Saccharibacillus brassicae: one gene and its partner. The protein of the gene in region 2 interacts with the protein of the main gene of each other region in a pairwise test. Links are inferred from orthologs where the notes say so. Each region holds a gene or a part of one and is shown on either strand. Other genes may lie near its edges.

Region 1 (3,979 bases), 810 kb from region 2 along the record:
AACAGCGACTCCAGCAGATTCGTTTTGCCCTGCGCGTTGCGACCGATCATCAGGTTGACGCTTCCGAAGTTTTCCAGTTTCAGTTCGTCGTAGTTGCGGTAATTTTTGAGTGCGATGTCTCTAACTTGCACGTGGTTTCGATGCCTCCTGTGCGCCGCCGCAAAATGAAGACGGGGCCGCATTTGCACGTCGCAAAGCCGCCCCGTCTGCTGTGGATAGTGGATAACCCGCCCTTTGCGGATCTTGTACGCTGCTTGTGGATAACGGCTGCGGAGCGAAAGACTCAGCCTTCCCGGACCACCTTGAAGGAGTCTTCCCCGTCCACTTCGACCGTGTCTCCCGGATAGAGCTTGCGTCCGCGGCGTTCTTCGTTTTCCCCGTTGACCTTGATCAGGCCTTCGGCAATCAGTATTTTGGCGCTGCCTCCGGTGGAGATGCAGTCGGCCAGCTTGAGAAACGTGTCGAGCTTGATATACTCCGTGCGAATCGAAACTTCATTCATCATTTTGCCTTCCTTTCGGGGTTGTGTCAAAAAGAAAAGGCTGGAAGGCTGCAGGGAAGTTCCGTTACTGACCGGTGCTTCACCGGAACTTCCCCTCCGCCTGCTGCCTTTTCTTCGGAATTGGATTTTTGTTCAAAAACCAAAAAAAGTTAGTTGGTCGTCCGGTAAGGGAGGATGATGTACAGGCTGTTGCTGTCGTCCGTCGGCTCGATGATGATCGGGCTCATGACGCCTGTGAACCGGATCGTCAACTGTTCGCTTTCGATGACTTTGAGCACGTCGAGCATGTATTTCGAGTTGAACGACAGACGAAGCTGCTCGCCTTCGAATTCCGCCAACTGGATCTCTTCCTGCACGCGTCCGAGTTCCGTCGAGCTGGACGAAATTTCGATGCCGCCCGCTTCGAGCGTTTGCATGCGCACGATGTTCGTTTTTTCTTCGCGGGACAGCAGGTAGGCGCGGTCGATCGACTCGCTCAGGTTTTTCGTGTCGAGCAGCAGCCGCGTCTTGTGGCTCGAAGGGATGATCTTCGACGTGTCCGGATACAGTCCGTCGAGAATGCGCGAGTAGAACAGGACGCGATCGACTTTGAACAGCACCTGGTTGTCGGCGACGACGATGTCCACGAGTGTGTTCTGGTCCGGAATGATCTTGCTCAGTTCGTTCAGCGTTTTGCCGGAAATGACAACGTTGTTGAATTCCAGATCTTCGGTGCCTTCCAGGCGTACGGTGCGCGTCGCCAGACGGTGACGGTCCGTCGCCACGAATTTGAGCTGCCCTTCTTTGAGGCTCCACATGACGCCCGTCAGAATCGGAGTCGTCTCCTGGGTCGAAATCGAGAACACCGTTTGACGAATCATATGCCGCAGCAGATCGCCGGGTACGGACAAGACCCGATTTTCTTCGATGCTCGGCAGAACCGGGAACTCTTCCGGGTCCAGGCCTACGAGTTGAATATCCGTCGCGCCCGCGCGGATAAAGGTCTGGAATCCGCTGCCCACTTCCATCTCGATCTCCGAGGTCGGCAGCTTTTTGATGATCTCCACGAAAAATTTGGCCGGAAGCACGACGCTGCCGACTTTTTCTACAGCGACGACGGTTTTGTTGTCCTGCTCGGCCGGAATGAACGATTGGATCGAAATGTCCGTATCGCTTGCGGTCAGGGTCACGCCGTGATAAGCCACGTCGAATTTGATCCCTCCGAGAATCGGAATGGTCGTCCGGCTGGAAATGGCTTTGGATACATGTTGAATGGCGTCGCTGAGGTGGGATTTGGAAATGCTGATCTTCATCTCGTCACTCCTGTAATAGATAATATATTCTTTAAGATCTTTATAGTAAAAGTAGTAGGGGCACTGGATATGTGGATAACCTCATAAAAAGCCCGAAAAACATAACAAACTAAGCCTATCCACATGTGTATAAGTTGTGCATAGGCTTTTTGCTTATTCAGGACGGATTTTTGATTTTTTCCGTAAGGCTGTGGACAACTTTGGACAGCTCCTGGTCGATCTTCAACGACCGGGAGATTTTTTCGTGCGCGTGGATAACGGTCGTATGGTCCCGCCCGCCGAAAGCTTCGCCGATTTTGGGCAGCGAGTAATCGGTCAGCTCGCGCGACAGATACATGGCCACCTGGCGGGGAAACGCGATCGCCTTCGTCCGTTTTCTCGCTTTGAAGTCTTCCATCTTCAAGTTGTAATACTCGCCGACCCGCTGCTGGATATCCTGGATCGTAATAATCCGCGGCCGGCTGGAAGGAATGATATCCTTGAGCGCTTCGGCTGCCAGATGGGCGGTCACGTCCTGGTTCGTCAGCGACGAATAGGCGACTACGCGGATCAGCGCGCCTTCGAGTTCACGGATGTTCGTGTCGATCTGATTCGCGATGTACATCATCGCTTCGTTCGGGACGTCCAACTTTTCCGCCCGTGCCTTTTTGCGCAAAATCGCGATCCGCGTCTCCAGATCCGGCGGCTGGATGTCGGTGATCAACCCCCACTCGAACCTCGAACGCAGACGTTCTTCCAGCGTCGGAATCTCTTTGGGAGGCCGGTCGCTGGAAATGATAATTTGTTTGCTCTCCTCGTGCAGCGCGTTGAACGTATGGAAAAACTCTTCCTGCGTCGACTCTTTGCCGGCGATGAACTGGATGTCGTCGATCAGCAGGATGTCGATATTCCGGTACTTGTTCCGGAAACTTTCCCCGCGGTTGTCGCGAATCGAGTTGATGAACTCGTTCGTGAATTTCTCCGAAGAGATGTACACGACGCGGCTGCTCGGATTGTGCTGCAAAATGTAATGGCCGATCGCATGCATCAAGTGCGTTTTCCCCAGGCCGACTCCCCCATACAAAAACAGAGGATTATAGGCTTTTGCCGGCGCTTCGGCGACGGCGAGCGACGCGGCATGGGCAAAGCGGTTGCCCGAGCCGATCACGAACGTGTCGAACGTATATTTCGGATTGAGCATGTTCGTATTCGCCTCGACGCTGACCTGAACGGGCGTCGGCGGCGGCGAAGATTGCCTTTGCAGCGACTCTTCCTCATGTCCGGGTTCTTCGATGACGAACTTGACGGTCACGCTGCGTCCGAGCACGTCGAACGCCACCTGCGCCACCAATTTCGTATATCGGCTTTCCAGCCACTCTACGGCAAACGTTGTCGGGGCCGAGACGGTCAGCGCGCCCTGGGTCAGTTGAATCACTTCCGTTGCTTTGAACCAGGTGTCGAAGCTGGGTTTGCTCAGCTTGGTCTGGATGATCGATAGAATTTGTTGCCACAATTGAGCGGTATGGCTGTCCACAAACTGTCACTCCTTTGAAATCGTACGATGTGGCTTGAGCCGGAGCACCCGCCGAAATTTTTCGGAAATTTGGAAAGCCGAGAGAGGGTTATCCCCACTATCAAGAATAATGGGAACAAAAAAAGAAGGATAAATTGAACTTGTGCACAACCTTATCCACAGACTGTTGATAATATAGAGGCTAAAACCGGATATTCACACCGAAAAGTAATCTAATCATAGCAAAAGAAGCCGCCTATTTCAACGTTTCTCGTTATATTATCCACAATACCAATACCTTGTGCATAATAGATATCCACACCACAAGATATTGTTCATAACGTGTTCAGAAGCGAACTGTGAATAAATCGGCGGACGAAAATTATGCACAGGCCAAAAGGCAATATGGTGGAAAAGTGCATTACGCAAAAACGTTGTTTTGGACGGCAGCCCTTTGCTAGCTTGAAACGCCGATTGTGGATAACTTTCAAAGCGCTGGGAAAGGCCGAGCAAGCAGGCACGCAAGCGGGAAAATCGAAAAAGCCGGGGCAAAAGAGGGAGAGCAGGAAAACGCGAATTGGGGAAGGACGAAATGCGAGGGCGAGGAAGGGAAGCGTGGGAAGACCGCCGCCGCCGAGCGAAAAAGCGGAGAGGGAATCGGAAGAGGGAGAAGGAAGGCATGGAACGGGAGTG
Region 2 (8,147 bases):
TGACGTTGCCGTCGACCGCCGGCTCCGGCCGGTTGAAGGCGATGCTCAGAATGGCGCCGGCCGTGTACGGGCCGACTCCCTTGAGCGCGAAGACGTGTTCGCGCTCCGAAGGCATCTGCCCGTCGTGCAGCTCCACGATCTGCTGCGCCGCCGCCTGAAGATTGCGGGCGCGGGAGTAATAGCCCAGCCCTTCCCACATCTTCACCACGTCTTCCTGCGGAGCTTCCGCAAGTTCCCGAATCGTCGGGAACCGTTCGATAAACCGGTGGAAATACGGGATCACCGTATCGACCCGGGTCTGCTGGAGCATGATCTCCGACACCCAGATGAAATACGGGTCCCGGTGTCTGCGCCACGGCAGGTCGCGCTTGCTGCGATCGTACCAGATCAGCAGCTCGCGGCTGAAATACGCCTTGCTCTCGTCCGTCTCGATCGCGTCGATCCGTTCCCAGGCCGTCCGCTCCCGTCCGATCGCTTCGTCTGTCTCGTTTGCTTCTTTTCCGTGCGCTTTTATGGGGTCTGTCATCATGTCGTCCTCTCCACTACGGCGAAAGCCGAAGCCATCGCCGGCTGATGCGTAATGCTCAAATGTATGGCGTATCCGTTCCCGCCCGGCAGGCCGAGCCGGCTCCAGGCCGCGTCCGACAGCCGCACGCCGGGCTTGCCCAGCGCGCCGGGAACGATCTCGATGTCTTCGAATCCGACGATCCGGCCGATGCCGCACCCGAGCGCCTTGACGATCGCTTCCTTGGCCGCGAAGCGTCCCGACACGAACTCCGCAAGCTTAGGCCCGCGCGCCCGCGCGATCTCAAGTTCGGCCGGCGTCAGCACCCTGTGCAAAAAGCGTTCGCGCTGCGCCCCGTCCAGCAGGCGGATCACGCGGCCGATCTCCAATATATCGTGACCGATTCCGTGAATCATTCCGGCATTCCTCCACTGTCGCCTGTCTTCGGCTGCGCGCGGCGTCATGCCGCGGCTTCGCCCTATATTGTAGCAGGAGCGGCAGGCGAACTCCAGTTCCGTTCCGGATTTCGCGCCCGCACGCAAAAAGGCCCGCGTTAAGCGGGCCTTCGCTTGGCTGCCGTCCCGAAATCAGATGCCCGGAATCGGATTGCGCTTATGCGCCGTTCTTTTGTAGAAGTTCTCCAGCAGCGACTGGACGTTCGGCGACACTTCCTTGCCTTCCAGGTAATCGCTGTTCTCGTCGTACGTGATGCCGAGTTCCGTCTCGTCGGTCTGTCCGACCCACAGTCCGGCCGTCGGCGCTTTGGTCACGATCTCGGCCGGTACGCCGAGCGCGCTCGCCACCTGGCGGACCTGGCGCTTGTTCAGCGTGGACAGCGGCGTCACGTCGACCGCTCCGTCGCCCCACTTCGTGTAGAAGCCGGTAATCGCTTCGGAAGCGTGGTCCGTGCCGACGACGAGCAGGTTCATCTCGAACGACAGCGCGTACTGCACGACCATGCGCGTTCTCGCTTTGATATTGCCTTTGCCTTTGTCCGTCATTTTGCGCGGATTGTTGATGTCCAGCTTCTCGAAGCTTCGCTCGACGGTCGAAGACACATGGTCGACGGCATCTTCGATGTTCGTCTCGACCGTATGGGTCAGGCCGAACGCTTTGGCCGTCGCGTAGCTGTGCTCGATATCGGACTGCTCGCCGTAAGGCTGGAACACGCCAAGCGTGATGTATTCCTTGCCCGTCTCTTCGCTCAGTTCGTCCGTCGCCCGCTTGCACAGGCCGGTGGCCACCGCGCTGTCCACGCCGCCGCTGATCGCGATCAGCAGGCCGTTCGTGCCGGAACCGAGCACGTACTGCTTGAGAAAGTCTACCCGTTTGCGGATCTCCGCTTCCGGGTCAATAGCGGGCTGCACGCCCAATTCGGCAATGATCTGCTGCTGCAAACTCATGATACACTCGCTCCTTCGAAGGTCCGGAAGCGGCCGCTCCCGGACGAATTGGATGATACCTCTCTTCATCATTATACCCGCAAGAGCCTGACATCGAACTTACGCGGCCTTTTTTTGCCCGATCCGGTCTTGAAGCGCGCTCCTGAGCATGTAAAAAGCCCCGGCCGGACACGGGGTCCGCCGGAGCTTGGAGAGCCAAAATTCGCGCTTATGAATCAGCCGCAGAATTCGTCGAACTTCTGGGTCAGTTCTTCGGCGATCTCGACCGCGGAGCGGTCTTCGATGCCGTGGCGCTCGATAAAGTGCACCAGTTCGCCGTCCTTGAACAGCGCGATCGAAGGCGAGGAAGGCGGGAACGGCGCGAAATATTCGCGGGCCTGAGCCGTCGCTTCCTTGTCCTGACCGGCAAACACGGTAAACAGGTTGGTCGGAACTTTCTCGTGCTGAAGCGCCTGGGCTACGCCCGGGCGGCATTGTCCGGCGGCGCAGCCGCAGACGGAATTGATCACGACAAGGCTCGTACCCGAAGCGTTCGGAAGGTTCGCTTCCACTTCTTCCGGCGTGCGCAGTTCCTGAATGCCGAGGGAAGTCAGTTCATCGCGCATCGGTTGAATCATGTCGCGCATATATTGATCGAAAGACATAGCCATATTCGATTCACTCCTTCAAATTGTTGATGTGCTTCCATTATACCGTTCCTCCTAACGAAAGGAAAGCCGTTTCCCGTAAGGATTCCCGTTCTTCGCCCGAAACCGGTCCGGCCGTTTTCACGCTTTGCCGACAGGCTCGGCCTGCCGCGCCCGCGCGAATTCGACCCGAACCTCCGTGCCCACGCCGACCGTCGATTGAATCGACAGCTGGCCGCCATGCCGCTCCGCGATGCCCGAGCAGAGAGCGAGGCCGAGGCCGGTCCCCGTCTTTTTCGTCGTAAAAAACGGCTGGCGGATCTGCTGGAGCGTCTCTTCCGGGATACCCGGCCCGTTGTCTGTCACCCTCAGCACGATCGATTCTTCCGTCTGCTCGGCGAAGATGACCAGCTCGCCTTTTTCGTCCATCGCTTCCAGCGCGTTGCGGGCCAGATTCAGCACCAGCTGCTTGATCTCGCCGGCGTGCATCGGCATCGCCTCGCCGTCCTTGCCGTCTTCGAAGCGGATCTGCTGGCCGCGCAGGTTCGCGTCCGCCTGCAGCAGCGGCCACAAATCGTCCAGCACCGAACGCAGGCTGCGGTTCTCTTTCTCTCCCGACGACGTGCGGGCAAGCGACAGGAAATCGTCGATGATGCCGCCGGCGCGGTCGAGTTCCTCCAGCACGATTTTGTAATAATGTTCGTATTCTTCCGGCGTTTTGCGCTGCAAAATTTGCAGGTATCCGCGCACGACGGCCATCGGATTACGGACTTCATGCGTCACGCCCGCCGCCATCTGCCCGATCAGGCTGAGCCGGTTCATATTCTCGAGTTCCGTGCGCATGCGTTCGATCTCCGTCACTTCATAGATGCTGCACATCGCGCCGCCCACTTGTCCGCCCTGCGTATGGGTCGGCGACAAATAGAGGCGGAACTTGCGGGCACCGAAGACGAGCGTCCGCTCGACACTCTTATTTTCGCGAAACGTCAGGTCCAGCGCCTCGAGGAACACCGGATCGGCTTGCATACCGAGCGCGCCCATCAGGTCGGAGAAGCTGCGCCCGATCAGCATCTGCCGGTTGAAGGAAGGAGCCCGCTGCACGATTGCGCTGTACGCCTGATCGTTGATTTCGCTAATCAGGCCCGCACGGTCAAGCGCAAGCGCGTAGCCCGGCAGCGTTCCCATGAACGACTGCAGCTTCCGCTCTTCTTCAAGCATGCGTTCGCGCATCGTGATCGCCTGCGCGCTCATCGAGTAGCGATCCTGCACGTCCCGGCGGGAATACAGCAGCAGCAGCGCGGCGGTGAATGCGGCCATAAGTTCGATCGACACCATCGGAAAAGCTCCCCAGAAAGTGCCGCCGCCGAGCGTCTCTTCCCGTACGTGGAACGCGGCATGCGGCACGTAAGCGACAATCAGCCACGCAGCGATCAGCAGGCGGCGGTAAGACCGGCGCATGTCCAGCAGCCGCGTGCGGCCGAGTGCGAGCAGCAGCAGGGCCAGCGCTTCGATCCAGACGTAAGGCATCTCTCCGGCCGCGGAGAAGATATACCCGACCAGCGCATACAGCGCGATAAGCGGGAAGCGGGCTCTCGGCACGCCGTACAAAATGCCCATGCCGGTCGGCAGCAGGGACAGATGCCCGTCGATGCGCGGACTTCCGGCGTCGAGCATCCAGCACAGCAGCAGCGAAGCCGCGCTCGCGAACGTAAAAGCGAGACCGACGGAATCGCCGCCGCTGCGGCGCAGCAGCCGCAGGGCACGTGTGCGAACGAACGTTTCGAATGAAGGAACGAGCAGAACCGGGAGCGAAGCGAACAGGACTTGAATGACGAGTACTTTGAAAAGTTCCACCGAACCGTACCTCCTTTTTGGGATGCGCAGCGCGTTTGAAGAAAATCGGACCGACAGATCCGAAATTTTCCATTTTCAAGAAGAAGACATATGCTTTGATTAAAACATACTCATTCTTCCTGTTCAATGGATCTGGGTCGCCTGAGCAAATTTCGTGTCGATTCGGCACGTTCCGTCGGCCTTTTATGTTATCCTATAGGAAATCAATTCATGGAAAAGGAAGATGCAAGTTGGATTATGAAGTAATCGTCGTCGGCGGAGGATCGGCGGGACTGATGGCCGCAGCCGCGGCCGGAGAACGCGGTGCCCGCGTGCTGCTGCTCGACAAAGGAGACAAACTCGGACGCAAGCTCGGCATCTCGGGCGGAGGACGCTGCAATGTCACGAACAACAAGGAATACGACGAACTGATCAAGTGGATTCCCGGCAACGGCCGGTTTTTGTACAGCGCGCTGGCGCAGTTCGGCAGCCGCGACATTATCGCGTTTTTCGAAGGATTGGGCATTGCCCTGAAGGAAGAAGACAACGGACGCATGTTCCCGGTCAGCGACCGGGCGAAGACGGTGGTGGACGCGCTGGTCGGGCGAATTCGTTCGCTTGGCGTCGAAGTGCGGATCAACACTCCGGTTGCGCGCATTCTGTATGAGAACGGCCAGGCGGCGGGCGTGCGGCTGAAGGACGGAAGCGAACTGTCCGCGCCCTGCGTGATCGCGGCGGTCGGCGGCAAGTCGGTTCCCAAAACCGGGTCGACCGGCGACGGGTATCCGTGGGCGGAAGAAGCGGGGCATACGATTACGAAGCTGTTCCCGACCGAAGTGCCGCTGACGTCCGGAGCCGCTTTTATCCAGAGCAAGGAGCTGCAGGGGCTGTCGCTGCGCGAGATCGAGCTGACGGTCTGGAACGCCAAAGGCAAAAAGCTTGTCACGCACGTCGGCGACATGCTGTTCACGCATTTCGGCCTGTCCGGTCCGGCGGCGCTGCGGTGCAGCCAGTACGTCGTCAAGGAGCTGGACAAGCAGGCCGGCGGCACGGTGCGGGTAACGGTCGATCTGATGCCGGACCGCAGCGCGGACGACGTATACCGGGAGACGCTGAACCTGACAGCCGCCGATCCCAAGAAAGCGATCAAAAACGTGCTGAAAACGGCGGTGCCGGAGAAGCTTATTCCGCTGCTGCTCGTGCGCGCGGAACTCGACGAGATGCTGACGCACGACAACATCCCCAAGCTCAAATGGATCGAATTGTCCAAGCTGATCAAAGCGTTTCCGGTTCCCGTGAACGGCACGCTGTCGATCGAAGACGCGTTCGTCACGGGCGGCGGCGTCCAGCTCAAGGAAGTCGACCCGTCGACGCTTGAGTCCAAGCTGACCGCCGGCCTGTATTTCTGCGGCGAGCTGCTGGACATCCACGGCTACACGGGCGGCTATAACATTACGGCGGCGTTCTCGACCGGCCATGCGGCCGGCACGAGCGCAGCCGAACGGGCCGCGGCTTTGCACGGTTGATCCTCTGCCGGGCGAAGCGGAGACGGCCGTAACCGGCTGCTCCGCCGAATATCCGCCCTCCGGGCCGGTCTGCGCTTTTTGAGCGCGGACCGGCTTTTTGCGTGCGTTTCCCCGATTTCTTTTTCATACATGTGACCGAGATCACTTTAAATTTGAAGATTTCACAAAAGTACAAAAAATTTTAATAGTTAAAAAGAAAAACTGTGACAAATGACATGTTCTCAAATGTTGAGACTGAACTAAGATAAATATAAACCATCTACCAAAATTTGAAAGGGCGGAGACGCAATGATCCATGCTTCAGCACGAGATACCGAATTGTCCCTGCATCTGTACCGGGTATTCGCCAAGTCGTTCAAAAGCGTCAGCGAACATGCCGTCAGCGGCAGCAAGATTCAAGGCTTCAATCCTACGGCGTTTGCCGTTCTGGAAGTTCTCTATTTCAAAGGCCAACAGCCGATTCAACAGATCGGGGCGAAGCTGCTGCTCCAGAGCGGCAACGTCACGTACGTGATCGACAAGCTGGAACGCCACGGCCTGCTCGTTCGCCAACCGTGCCCGACCGACCGCCGCGTCATCTATGCCGAACTGACCGACAAAGGCCGGGCGCTGATGGACGACGCTTATCCCCACTACGCCGAACGTCTCACGAACGCGCTCAGCGGCCTCGAAGAGGAAGAAATGCTCCAACTGATTACGCTGCTCAAAAAAATGGGCATGGAAGCGGAACGACTGTCCCCGTCGGCGCGCAAATAAAGCGGCGCTCCGGCGTCGGGAGCGTCCGCGTTCGGCGACGACCGACGCGGTAGCAGGCCCGGCGATGCGTAAAACGATAAGTTCCGCGATCCGTCCGGCGGCAGCTGCGGATCGGTCAGGCAGAATCTTTTGCGGATGATTAAGTGAAATATTTCTCAATGTTTGCGCCCGACCGGCAGCGGTCTCGGCAGCGATTGCCGCGCTTTCTCCCTGCTGCTGTCCTCCTCTTCGCTGCCCGCACGCAAAAAGACGATTTCCCGTTTCGAGGCACGGGAAATCGTCTTTTTCGTAGGCAAAGCTGCTGTCACTCGCTCGGCGCCGGAGGGCGCTTGCTCAGCGGCAGCACCGCCAGCAGGCCGATCGCCGTCAGCACGAGCATGACGATAAACAGGCTGTGCAGTCCGCTCTCCAGCACGCCCGACAGGCTGCCGAGCCGGTCCGCGGACATCTCGGCGCGCGTATGTTCCGACAGCAGCGCGTTGATCTCCGCTTCGCTGACGCCGGAAGAATCGCCGCCGGCCGTGTTCGACAGCAGCGAAGCGTTAAGCAGCGTACCGAAGAAGGCGACGCCAAGCGTCTGGCCGAGCGTGCGCAGAAACGTGTTCAGCGCCGTCGAGGCGCCGCGCATCGAATAGCCGACCGACGACTGCGCCACGATCGCGAACACCGTGAGCGACATGCCGAAGCCGAGACCGAGTACCAGCATGAGCAGCGGCAGCACGTAGACCGGCGAATGGCCGCCCATCAGCGCCACGCCGGCGCTGCCTGCGACAAGCGCCGCCAAGCCGATCACGGCAGCGCCGCGTGCGCCGCTTTTGGCGATCATGCGTCCGCCCACGAACGAGCCGATGATCCAGGTGAGCGACATTGGCGCGAGCAGCATGCCCGACAGCACGGCGCTGCCCTGCTGCACGCCCTGTACCCAGAGCGGAATATACGTCGTCAAGCCGATCAGCAGCGTACTGACGAAGATCGCGCCCAGGCTTGAGAAGGCAATGTCGCGTATACGGAACAGCTTCAGCGGCACCATCGGCTCGGCTGCCCGGCTCTCGATCCAGACGAACGCGGCCAGCATGGCGATCGATCCCGCCAGCAGGCCGATCATGAGCGGCGAATCCCAGGCCGCGCTCTGCCCGCCGGACGTCAGCGCCAGCAGCAGCGTCGTCATGCCGATCGTGAAGGTCGCGGCGCCGGCCCAGTCGATGTTCGCTTTTTTGCGCGTCCGTTCTTCCTTGAGGAACAGCGCGATAAACAGGACGGCCAGCAGGCCGAACGGCACGTTGATACCGAAAATCCAGCGCCACGAAAAGGTATCGACCAGATAACCGCCCAGCAGCGGCCCGACCAGGGACGCGATGCCCCAGACCGAACTGATCATGCCCTGCACTTTGCCGCGTTCCTCCATTTTGTAGAGGTCGCCCACGATCGTGTAGGTGACCGGAATAACGGCGCCCGCGCCGATGCCCTGCAGGGCGCGGAACGCAATTAGCTGCTCCAT

The links. Proteins that work in one complex are often made in the same cells at the same time.
Region 1: the proteins of nadE (region 2) and dnaA interact in binary tests that used the Escherichia coli proteins (3 or more experiments, as listed by UniProt). The link is inferred for Saccharibacillus brassicae from one-to-one orthologs.

What each region holds. Positions count from the first base shown.
Region 1 is NZ_CP041217.1:2,543,685-2,547,663, reverse strand. The notes cover bases 1,130-3,979. They hold dnaA (chromosomal replication initiator protein DnaA), read right to left. Parts: upstream 3,308-3,979; coding sequence 1,952-3,307; downstream 1,130-1,951. Other genes in these bases: dnaN (DNA polymerase III subunit beta), read right to left, coding at 1,130-1,794. Outside these bases: DNA replication/repair protein RecF, read right to left, coding at 1-182; S4 domain-containing protein YaaA, read right to left, coding at 284-502; more of dnaN, read right to left, coding at 652-1,129. UniProt on the Escherichia coli protein: Plays an essential in the initiation and regulation of chromosomal replication. Binds in an ATP-dependent fashion to the origin of replication (oriC) to initiate formation of the DNA replication initiation complex once per cell cycle.
Region 2 is NZ_CP041217.1:3,352,134-3,360,280, reverse strand. The notes cover bases 1-2,851. They hold nadE (NAD(+) synthase), read right to left. Parts: upstream 1,909-2,851; coding sequence 1,093-1,908; downstream 1-1,092. Other genes in these bases: FFV09_RS13930 (two-component system sensor histidine kinase NtrB), read right to left, coding at 2,676-2,851; FFV09_RS13935 (BrxA/BrxB family bacilliredoxin), read right to left, coding at 2,124-2,558; acpS (holo-ACP synthase), read right to left, coding at 526-921; mutY (A/G-specific adenine glycosylase), read right to left, coding at 1-433. In the rest of the region: more of FFV09_RS13930, read right to left, coding at 2,852-4,388; FFV09_RS13925 (BaiN/RdsA family NAD(P)/FAD-dependent oxidoreductase), read left to right, coding at 4,619-5,893; FFV09_RS13920 (MarR family winged helix-turn-helix transcriptional regulator), read left to right, coding at 6,182-6,649; FFV09_RS13915 (MDR family MFS transporter), read right to left, coding at 6,954-8,147. UniProt on the Escherichia coli protein: Catalyzes the ATP-dependent amidation of deamido-NAD to form NAD. Uses ammonia as a nitrogen source.